DNA from 3 places in the Streptomyces sp. NPDC111507 genome. Region 1 is predicted to be linked to each of the others. Evidence: riboswitches for the same ligand, from Rfam matches in the RefSeq annotation. Region 1 holds a riboswitch; each other region holds the start of a gene.
What was found. Region 1 has a riboswitch for S-adenosylmethionine ahead of thrC (threonine synthase). Riboswitches for the same ligand answer to the same signal wherever they lie in the genome.
Positions count from the first base shown of each region.

Region 2: linked by a shared signal. The riboswitch ahead of ACZ7M2_RS13575 (putative leader peptide) and the one ahead of thrC (threonine synthase) in region 1 are both predicted to bind S-adenosylmethionine.
Region 3: linked by a shared signal. The riboswitch ahead of ACZ7M2_RS02220 (aminotransferase class V-fold PLP-dependent enzyme) and the one ahead of thrC (threonine synthase) in region 1 are both predicted to bind S-adenosylmethionine.

Region 1 covers NZ_JBVKBU010000004.1:569,900-573,137, reverse strand. The annotation lists gene ACZ7M2_RS20285 (alpha,alpha-trehalose-phosphate synthase (UDP-forming)) at 1-343, opposite strand, end outside; gene ACZ7M2_RS20280 (glucosyl-3-phosphoglycerate synthase) at 455-1,399, opposite strand; SAM riboswitch class I at 1,587-1,733, shown strand; gene thrC (threonine synthase) at 1,751-3,079, shown strand; gene ACZ7M2_RS20270 (MoaD/ThiS family protein) at 3,194-3,238, shown strand, end outside.
Region 2 covers NZ_JBVKBU010000003.1:181,527-184,764, reverse strand. The annotation lists gene ACZ7M2_RS13590 (MarR family winged helix-turn-helix transcriptional regulator) at 1-58, opposite strand, end outside; gene ACZ7M2_RS13585 (YceI family protein) at 215-730, shown strand; gene ACZ7M2_RS13580 (glutathione S-transferase C-terminal domain-containing protein) at 796-1,485, opposite strand; gene ACZ7M2_RS13575 (putative leader peptide) at 1,723-1,797, opposite strand; SAM riboswitch class IV at 1,834-1,980, opposite strand; gene ACZ7M2_RS13570 (amino acid ABC transporter permease) at 2,449-3,238, shown strand, end outside.
Region 3 covers NZ_JBVKBU010000001.1:486,741-489,978, reverse strand. The annotation lists gene qcrB (cytochrome bc1 complex cytochrome b subunit) at 1-99, shown strand, start outside; gene trpD (anthranilate phosphoribosyltransferase) at 255-1,319, shown strand; SAM riboswitch class IV at 1,465-1,581, shown strand; gene ACZ7M2_RS02220 (aminotransferase class V-fold PLP-dependent enzyme) at 1,775-3,136, shown strand; gene ACZ7M2_RS02215 (Lrp/AsnC family transcriptional regulator) at 3,199-3,238, opposite strand, start outside.

The sequences.
Region 1 (3,238 bases):
CGTCGAAGACCGGCTCCAGCGGGGTCTGGTACAGCATGTGGTGGACGAACCACAGCACGGAGTTGGCGATGCCGTTGTACGCGTCCGCGTGCACGTCGGCGTCGATGTCCAGCATCCGTACGCCGTCCTCGGCGACCCCGCGCCGGACCGCCTCGCGGTCGCCGTCGCCGAGCGCCGAGCACACCCACAGGGCCCCCGCGTCCGGCCCGATCGCGGAGAGGCCCGAGACCAGCCCGCCGCCACCGCGCCTGGCGCGCAGCGAGCCGTCCTCCTGGACCTCGTAGGTGACCGGGCCGCGGTTGGAGGCGACGAGGATGTTGTGGGCGCCTTGCGTTGAAGCCATGCCTCGAAACTTAGCCCCGGGTGGAAACGCTCAAACGTTCCCTTCAGCCGTATGCCGTCCGCGGGCCGGTGGGGGCTTGTCGCGCAGCCCCGCGCCCCTGACGGGGAGCTTCTACGCCGCCCTTCGTTTCTGGTATTCGGAGATTTCGACCATCGGCGGACGTTCCTCCGTGTCCACCGAGTACGTGTGCGGCTCGAAACCGTCCCCGCCCCGTTCGAACTGGGTGAGGGCCGGGCGGATCAGGTGGCCGCGGGCCAGCCGGAGCTGGGCCGTGCGGTAGATCGCGGCGGACATCCGGCCCAGCGCCTGCCCGTCCTGGTGGCGGTGCTTGCGCACGCCCACGTCGACCTGGGCGAGCGCGTCCAGGCCCACCAGGTGCAGGGCGTCGACCAGCATGCCCAGCTCGATCCCGTACCCGACGGGGAAGGGGAGCTGTTCGAGCAGCGAGCGGCGGGCCGCGTACTCCCCGCCGAGCGGCTGCACGAAGCCGGCCAGCTGCGGCCAGTGCATGTTGAGGAGGGGGCGGGCCATGAGTTCGGTGACCCGGCCGCCCTGCCCCGCCGCACCGCCGAGCGGACGGTCGTACATCGCCTTGACGAGGTCCACACCGGGCTCGGTGAGCAGCGGCCCCACGATTCCGGAGACGAAGTCCGAGGAGAACTCCTTCAGGTCCGCGTCGATGAAACAGATGATGTCCCCGCTCGTCACGAGGAGGGAACGCCACAGCACCTCGCCCTTGCCGGGCACGGCCGGGATGCGCGGCAGGATCTCGTCCCGGTGCACCACGCGCGCGCCCGCCGCGGCGGCCACCTGCGAGGTGCGGTCGGTCGAGCCCGAGTCGACGACGACGATCTCGTCGACGAGGGGCACCTGCTGCATCAGGTCGTGGCGGATGACGGCGACGATCTCGCCGACCGTCTCCTCCTCGTTCAGCGCGGGCAGGACGACGCTCACCGAGGAGCCCGTGGCCCGTTTGGCGGACATGAGTCCGTGGAGCGGGCGATCGGTCACGGACCAGGAGCGATTGCTCAGCCAGCGCTCAGTTTCCTTCAGCACGGTCTGCGGCTCCTCACTGTCTGATCACCCGGTGTCTCACGGTGTGATCCATCTCGCGGTTCGGACGACTATCTCAACTGTCCTGGCCTTCGGTTACAGTCTTGAACAACGCGGATGACCATCGCATGTCGTAGATCATCTGGGGACCATCGCTCCACACGCACCACCGCACGACACAACCGAATACCGCTCATCCAGAGGGGCAGAGGGATACGGCCCGATGAAGCCCCGGCAACCCTCCAGCTGGTCCTGTCACATTGATGTGGCGAGGCTCCCGGCTCGGGAAGGTGCCAAATCCGTCTCACGGCGAAGTGCGTCGTGAGGAAGATGAGGAGAAAGGGCCTCGCCTCCATGGCTGCGCAGACTGTTGCACATTCGACCGTTGCAAGCACCACGAACCCTGTCGCGGGCGACACCACCACCGTAGTCGGTGTGGATCTCGGACCCGCCGCCGCGCTTTCCTGCCGCGAGTGCGGGCACCGCGTGCCGCTCGGCCCCGTGTTCGCCTGCGAGGAGTGTTTCGGCCCGCTGGAGATCGCGTACGACTTCTCGGCCTACGAAACCGAAGAACTCCGGGCGCGCATCGAAGCGGGCCCCGCGAACATCTGGCGCTATGCGCCGCTGCTGCCCGTCCCGGCCGACGTCGCCGACAAGCCGAACATCAACCCCGGCTGGACCAAGCTCGTCAAGGCCGACAACCTCGCCCGCGAGCTGGGCGTCGAGGCCGGCAAGCTCTTCGTCAAGGACGACTCCGGCAACCCGACGCACTCCTTCAAGGACCGCGTCGTCGCCCAGGCCATCGAGGCCGCCCGCGCGTTCGGCTTCACCACTCTCTCCTGCTCCTCCACGGGCAACCTCGCCGGCGCCGTCGGTGCCGCCGCCGCCCGCGCCGGCTTCCGCTCCTGCGTGTTCATCCCGCACGACCTGGAGCAGGGCAAGGTCGTCATGGCCGCGATCTACGGCGGCGAGCTCGTCGGCATCGAGGGCAACTACGACGACGTGAACCGCTTCTGCTCCGAGCTGATCGGCGACCCGGCCGGCGAGGGCTGGGGCTTCGTCAACGTCAACCTGCGGCCGTACTACGCGGAGGGCTCCAAGACCCTGGCGTACGAGATCTGCGAGCAGCTGGGGTGGAAGCTCCCCGACCAGCTGGTGATCCCCATCGCCTCCGGCTCCCAGCTCACGAAGATCGACAAGGGTCTTCAGGAGCTGATCAAGCTCGGACTGGTCGAGGACAAGCCGTACAAGATCTTCGGTGCCCAGGCCGAGGGGTGCTCGCCGGTGTCCGTCGCCTACAAGGCGGGCCACGACGTCGTACGGCCCCAGAAGCCGAACACCATCGCCAAGTCGCTCGCCATCGGCAACCCGGCCGACGGGCCGTACGTGCTGGACATCGCGCGGCGCACGGGCGGGGCCGTGGAGGACGTGAACGACGAGCAGGTCGTCGATGCGATCAAGCTGCTCGCGCGTACGGAGGGGATCTTCGCGGAGACGGCGGGTGGGGTGACCGTGGGTGTCACGAAGAAGCTGATCGAGAACGGGCTCCTCGACCCGAGTCTGACCACCGTGGTCCTGAACACCGGTGATGGTCTGAAGACGCTGGACGCGGTGGCGGGTACGGGTCTGACGGCGACCATTCGTCCGAGCCTGGACTCCTTCCGGGAAGCCGGGCTCGCGTAAGCGTCGTTGTTCGTCTGCGGGCCGGTGGGGGCTGGTCGCGCCCACGCGGCGGAGCCGCATATTCAGTCACGCCCCGCGCCCCTAAAAGCCCTTACCTGACCGGAGGTCACAAGAATGAGCGTTTCCGTCCGCATCCCCACCATCCTGCGCACCTACACC
Region 2 (3,238 bases), on a different contig from region 1:
CACCGTCGCCCGACGGCTCGCGTTCGGGCAGGTCAGCGGGGGCGGAAGGGTCGGCCATAGTGTCACAGTCTACCGGTTGTCCAAATTTGAAGAACCGGCTAGCGTGGAGTCATCCAAATTTGGATGACTGCATTGTCCCCACAGTCCCCGTGTGCCGCGTGCCCCGTGCGTCGCGCACCCCTGTGCACTGCCCGTAACCGTCTGGAGAACTCTCATGACCGTCGCCGTCGAAACCGGCCTGTGGCAGCTCGACCCCGCCCGTACCACCGTCGCCATCAAGCACAAGACGATGTGGGGCATGGTCACCGTGAAGGGCACCTTCACCGGAGTCGTCGGAGAGGGCGAGGTCCAGCCCGACGGGACCGCCCGCGGCACCATCACCCTGGATGTCGCGTCCCTGGACACGAAGAACGCCAAGCGGGACACGCACCTGCGCTCCGCCGACCTCTTCGACGCCGACCGCCATCCCACGATCACCTTCGCCGTCCGCGACGCCGTCCTCGGTCAGGACGACACCGTGGAGATCAACGGGCAGCTGACCGTGCGCGGCATCAGCCGGCCGCAGCCCGTCACCGGCCGGGTGACCGGGGCGAGCGCCGACACCGTCACGCTCACCGCGGAGTTCACCGTGGACCGCGACCAGTTCGACATGGGCTGGAACCAGATGGGCATGATCCGCGGCCTGACGACCGTCACCGGCACGCTCGTCTTCACCCGCGCCAAGGGCTGAGCCGACGTGGCGCCGGGGCCCGGGCCCTACGGCCCTACCGGCCCCGGCGACCTTGGCGTACGCGCTCAGCGCACCGTGCCGTGGAAGGCCGGGTGGGCGTCGAGCCGACGTACGTAGTCCCGGAGCCGCCCATAGGGGGAGAGGGACTCCGTCGGGCCGAGTTGGGTCAGGGCCACCCAGAGATCGACGTCCGCGGCCGTCAGCTCGTCGCCCAACGCGTAGACGTGCGAGGCGAGTTGCCCGTCCAGCGACTGGAGTGCCGTGGTGCGCGCAAGCGCCCGCGCGGCGAGGGTGACGTCCCGGTCGAGGAGTTCGCGCAAGGCGTCGATGTCCGCGATGAGGGCCGGTGGGTTCAGCCGGGGGAGGCGGGCCTCGCCCTGACAGACCGGCAGTCCGGCGAGGTCACGCAGGATGTCCGGCGTGTGGTTGCTCACGATCCGTCCGCTCCAACGGTCGCACAGCGCGGGCGCGGTGAGCGGACCGTCGTAGTGGTGCCAGGTGGCCTCGTACGCGCCGCGCAGTGCGGCGAACGCCTCGGGTGTCTCGGCGGAAAGCGTCAGCAGCGTGGCGGCGACCGAGTCGTGGAGACCGAGCAGCTCCAGGGTGATCGAGATGCGCAGCGAGCGCGGACAGCCCTCGGCGAGGTACAGCTGATAGCGGTGCGGCGCCGGGTAGAAACCGCCGGCCAGGCCGACGCCGATGCGGCTGCGGATGCGGTGGGGGCGAGGGGCGGCGAGCGAGACTGTCTTGGGCATGACTCTCCAGGCAACGTCGAAGCCCCCGCGACCCGTTGGGCGGCGGTGGCGGAACGGAGTGACTGCGCTGACGTACGAGCCGGTCCGGATCGCGGGACGTGCCTGACCGGACGAAGCGGGTCGGGTGAAGTCCGCTGCGGTGCGGCAGCGCCCTGAAGGGGCGCGGGGAACCGCGCGACCAGCCACGAGGGCGCCGCAGACGATCCACGGCACATCCCGGCACTTCCAGCGGAGCGCTCAGTACGCGCTGGAGACCCGCTGCAGATCGATGTGCAGGCGCCTGGTCAGACCGTTCGTGCTCCTCCTGGCCATTCTCATCGCTCCCGTGTCCGGGGCTCGCGAGAGGCGAGACCACGCTTGCCCCGCCGCGCCGGCGGGACCCGGTCGTCACCCGGGGCACCCCGTCGCGGTGGAAGGGTTGCCTGTCAGCGGGCCGGGGCCGATAACCGCGTCGAACGGGAGGAACCCGCACGACGGGCGCTGACAATCGTGACCGTCCCCGTCAGTCTCGGTGCGGTCCGCTGAGCCGTCAAGAAGGCATATGCGCGGTCTCACCACGTGGTCGTTCCGGCCGGAGCGCGTTGACATTCGTTTGGGGCCGTGCCTAACTTACGCCGCATCGGACCGGATCGATTCCGGTGCGTTCGAGGCCCAGCGGGGCGGAATGGTGACGGTGAACGCGATGTACGCAGCTGACGGGACGACCGCTTCGCGGCGCCACGGCTGCCCAGCCGCCGCACTGTGTCGTAGCTCCCGCGGTGCCCGCTGTCGCTGTCAGGGCTGACCGCTTCCGCCTTCCGCGGCGTTGAACGTCCGCACGGCTCGACCTCCCTCGCCCGCCGCCCCGCCGGCGTGCTGTCGATGAGCCTCTCCTCCCTCCGTACCCCTGACATCCGTCTGTCCCCGCGCGCACCGCCGCCGTACGGGCCGACGGCGGTGTGTCCGCATTCGTTGGAGCCCTCCATGAGTGAATCCCTGGGCTCCGCCGTGCCGTTGAGCACGACGGAGCCCCGCCCGGCCGCGGCACGACGCGTGCTGCCCCTGCGCCACCCCGGCCGCTGGATCGCCTCGGCCGTCGCGCTCGTCGTGGTCGCCCAGATCGTCCACGGGCTGGCGACCAACCCCTTCTTCCAGTGGGACCGGTTCGCGTACTGGTTCCTGCGTCCCACGATCCTCGACGGCCTGCTCATCACCCTCGAAGTGACGCTCTACAGCGCCGTGTTGGGCCTGCTCGGCGGCATCCTGCTCGCCCTGGCCCGACTCTCCAGGAGCCCCGTGCTGCGCGCGGTGAGCTGGGTCTACATCTGGCTGTTCCGCTCGGTGCCGCTCATCGTCGTCCTGCTCTTCCTCTACAACTTCAGCGCGCTCTACAAGACGCTGAGCCTCGGCGTGCCCTTCGGCCCCGCCTTCCTCACCTTCGACGAGTCCCGGCTCGCCACCGACATGGTCGTCGCGGTCGTCGGACTGAGCCTCAACGAGGCGGCGTACGCGGCGGAAGTGGTCCGCGGCGGCATCCTCTCCGTCGACCAGGGCCAGCACGAGGCGGCCTCCGCACTCGGTCTGCCCAAGGGCTACCAGTTCACGAGGATCGTGTTCCCACAGGCGCTGCGCTCCATCACCCCGAACTACGTCAACCAGCTGATCGGCCTGATCAAGGGCACGTCGCTGGTCTTCTACGTCTCGCTGCTCGACCTCTTCGGCTCGGTGCAGAGCATGGGCTCCACCTACCCCGGCGACATCGTGCCGCTGCTGC
Region 3 (3,238 bases), on a different contig from region 1:
TCCAAGCTCAGCGAGGGCTTCTACGGGGAGGACAGCCAGATCCCCAAGCCCACGGTCGAGGAGTACAAGGAGATCACGAGCGGCCACGGCCACCACTGATCCTGCGACCGGTTGACCGGTCTTCACTGATCGCCACGGCGAGAGCCTCCGTCCATTGCCTGGACGGGGGCTCTTTGCCGTCTCCGGGCCTGGATAGGGTGTTCCCATCTACACAAGACGTCCCTTGGCCGGGACGACGGACCCAGGAGCGGCTTATGAGCGCTGTGAACCCCGCTGGAGGCAACACCGCGGCGGGCCGTTCCTGGCCCGTGGTGCTGAACGGCCTGCTCGAGGGCCGCGACCAGAGCGCGGACGACACGGCCTGGGCGATGGACCGGATCATGAGCGGCGAGGCGACGGACGCGCAGATCGCCGGGTTCGCGGTGGCGCTGCGGGCCAAGGGCGAGACGGTCGAGGAGATCTCCGGTCTCGTCCGGACGATGTACGAGCACGCCAATGTGATCGAGGTGCCGGGGGACACCGTCGACATCGTCGGTACGGGCGGTGACGGCGCGAAGACGGTGAACATCTCCACGATGTCGTCGATCGTCGTGGCCGGGACCGGCGCCAAGGTCGTCAAGCACGGCAACCGGGCCGCGTCCTCCGCGTCCGGTGCCTCGGACGTCCTGGAGAAGCTCGGCGTCAATCTGGACCTGACGACCAAGCGGGTGGCCGAGGTCGCGGAGGAGGCCGGGATCACCTTCTGCTTCGCGGTGAAGTTCCACCCGGCGCTGCGTCATGTCGCGGCGGCGCGGGGGCAGTTGGGGATCCGGACCACGTTCAACGTGCTGGGTCCGCTGACGAACCCGGCGCGGGTGAAGGCACAGGCCGTCGGAGTCGCGGACCTGCGCATGGCGCCGATCGTGGCGGGCGTGTTCGCCGAGCGCGGCAACTCCTCGCTCGTTTTCCGCGGCGACGACGGCCTGGACGAGCTGACCACCACCGCGACGTCCCGGGTCTGGATCGTCCGCGACGGCAAGGTCACCGAGGAGCGCTTCGACCCGCGTGACGTCGGCCTCGAACTCGTCCCCGTGGAGGCCCTGCGCGGCGCCGACGCGTCCTACAACGCGGACGTCGCCCGTCGCCTGCTGGGCGGCGAGACGGGGCCCGTACGGGACGCTGTGCTGCTGAACTCCGCCGCGGCCCTCGTCGCCCTGTCGCCGACCGACGCGCCGCTCGCGGACCAGCTCCGTGCCGGGATGGTGAAGGCGGCGCAGGCGATCGACTCGGGGGCGGCGAAGCGCACGCTGGAACGCTGGGTGGCGGCGAGCCAGTCGTAGTCCGCGGGCCGGTGGGGGTTGCCCGCGCAGTTCCCCGAGCCTCTTCAGGGGTGCGGGGAACTGCGCGATCTTTGGGCCCACTCGGCGTCCCGGTATACGGACGCCGGGTTGCGGGTGGAAGATCTTGTGGCAGGATGCCGTATCAGGTCATGAGCGACAGCCATCAGGCCCCGGCCGGCTGTCCGGCAACCCTCCGTCCGTGGCGGGGTGCCCCGGGTGAAGACCAGGCCGTAGGCAGCGAGGTCTACGGCAAGCGCGGACCCCTCGAGAATCCCAGGGGTCCTGGTCGTTCGAGGGAGCCTTCTGTGAGCAAGCGAATGCGATAGGGCGTAGAGCCCCGCCTCCGCACACCCCTTTTGCCTTTCCTCCCTGCGCCGAGCCGTGCAGTCGCACACCCGTACCCCCGTGCGCCCGGCCCGCGCAGCGATTCCGCCTGCCTCTCACAGGAGCTCGCCATGTCTGTCTCCACCGCTGCCGCCGACCAGACCGTTTGTGCCCCTCTGCCCGTTCTGGGGCGAGATGTCACCGTCCCGCTCGTGACCGGCGGTGAGGTCACCTACGCCGCGCTCGACTACGCCGCCAGCGCCCCCGCCCTCCAGCGGGTGTGGGACGACGTCGCCGCGTACGCCCCGTACTACGGCAGCGTGCACCGCGGCGCCGGGTACCTCTCCCAGCTGTCCACCGACCTCTTCGAGAACGCCCGCAGGACCGTCGCGGAGTTCCTCGACTGCCGGGGCGACGACCAGGTCGTCTTCACCCGCTCCACCACCGACTCCCTCAACCTGCTGGCCGCCACCCTTCCGGCCGACTGCCAGGTGTTCGTCTTCGAGACGGAACACCACGCCTCGCTGCTGCCGTGGAAGGACGCCCAGGTCACCTACCTCAACGCGCCCCGCACCCCGCAGGAGGCCGTGACGGCCCTGGAGCGGGCTCTCGCCGTCCGAGACCCCCACGGCCCGGCCTTGGTCTGCGTCACCGGCGCCTCGAACGTCACCGGCGAGCTGTGGCCGGTGCGCGAGCTGGCCGCCGCCGCGCACGCGCACGGTGCCCGGATCGTCCTGGACGCCGCCCAGCTCGCCCCGCACCACCCGGTGTCCGTGCGGGACCTCGACGTCGACTGGGTCGCCTTCTCCGGGCACAAGCTGTACGCGCCGTTCGGCTCCGGCGTGCTCGCGGGCCGCGCCGACTGGCTGCGCGAGGCCGAGCCGTACCTCGCGGGCGGCGGCGCCAGCCGCAAGGTCACGCGGCGGGTGGACGGCGGCGTGGACGTGGAGTGGCATGAGAGCGCGGCCCGGCACGAGGCCGGTTCGCCGAACGTGATCGGCGCCTACTCCATCGCCTCCGCCTGCAAGGCGCTGACCGAGGCCGGTTTCGACACGCTCGTCGCCCGCGAAGAGCAGCTGATCGGGGCCGTCCGCGCCGGTCTGGCCGAGGTGCCCGAGGTCCGCGTCCTGTCGCTCTTCGGCGACGACGCCCCGCGCGTCGGCGTCATCTCGTTCGTCGTCGAGGGCTGGAACAGCTCGCACTTCGCGGCCGCGCTGTCCGCCGAGTACGGGATCGGGGTGCGGGACGGTCTCTTCTGCGCCCACCCGCTGGTGCGGACGCTGCTCGGCAGTGATCCGCAGACGCAGGGGGAGTGCGGGGCGCCCGAGGCGGCGCCCGGGGAGAAGTCCCTCAACGCGATCCGCGTCAGCTTCGGGGCCGGTACGCCCGACGAGCATGTGGAGCGGTTCGTGCGCGCGGTGCGGGAACTGGTGCGGGACGGGGCGAAGTGGAACTACCGCACGGAGGACGGCCGCTGCGTCCCGGCGGCCTGAGGTCGGCCGGGGGTACGTGGGGGCGCCGCCCCCACATCCCCGAATGAACCCCGCGCCTGTGCCTAGCTGTCGAGGCCGATGGCGAACGCCGCTTCCAGGTCG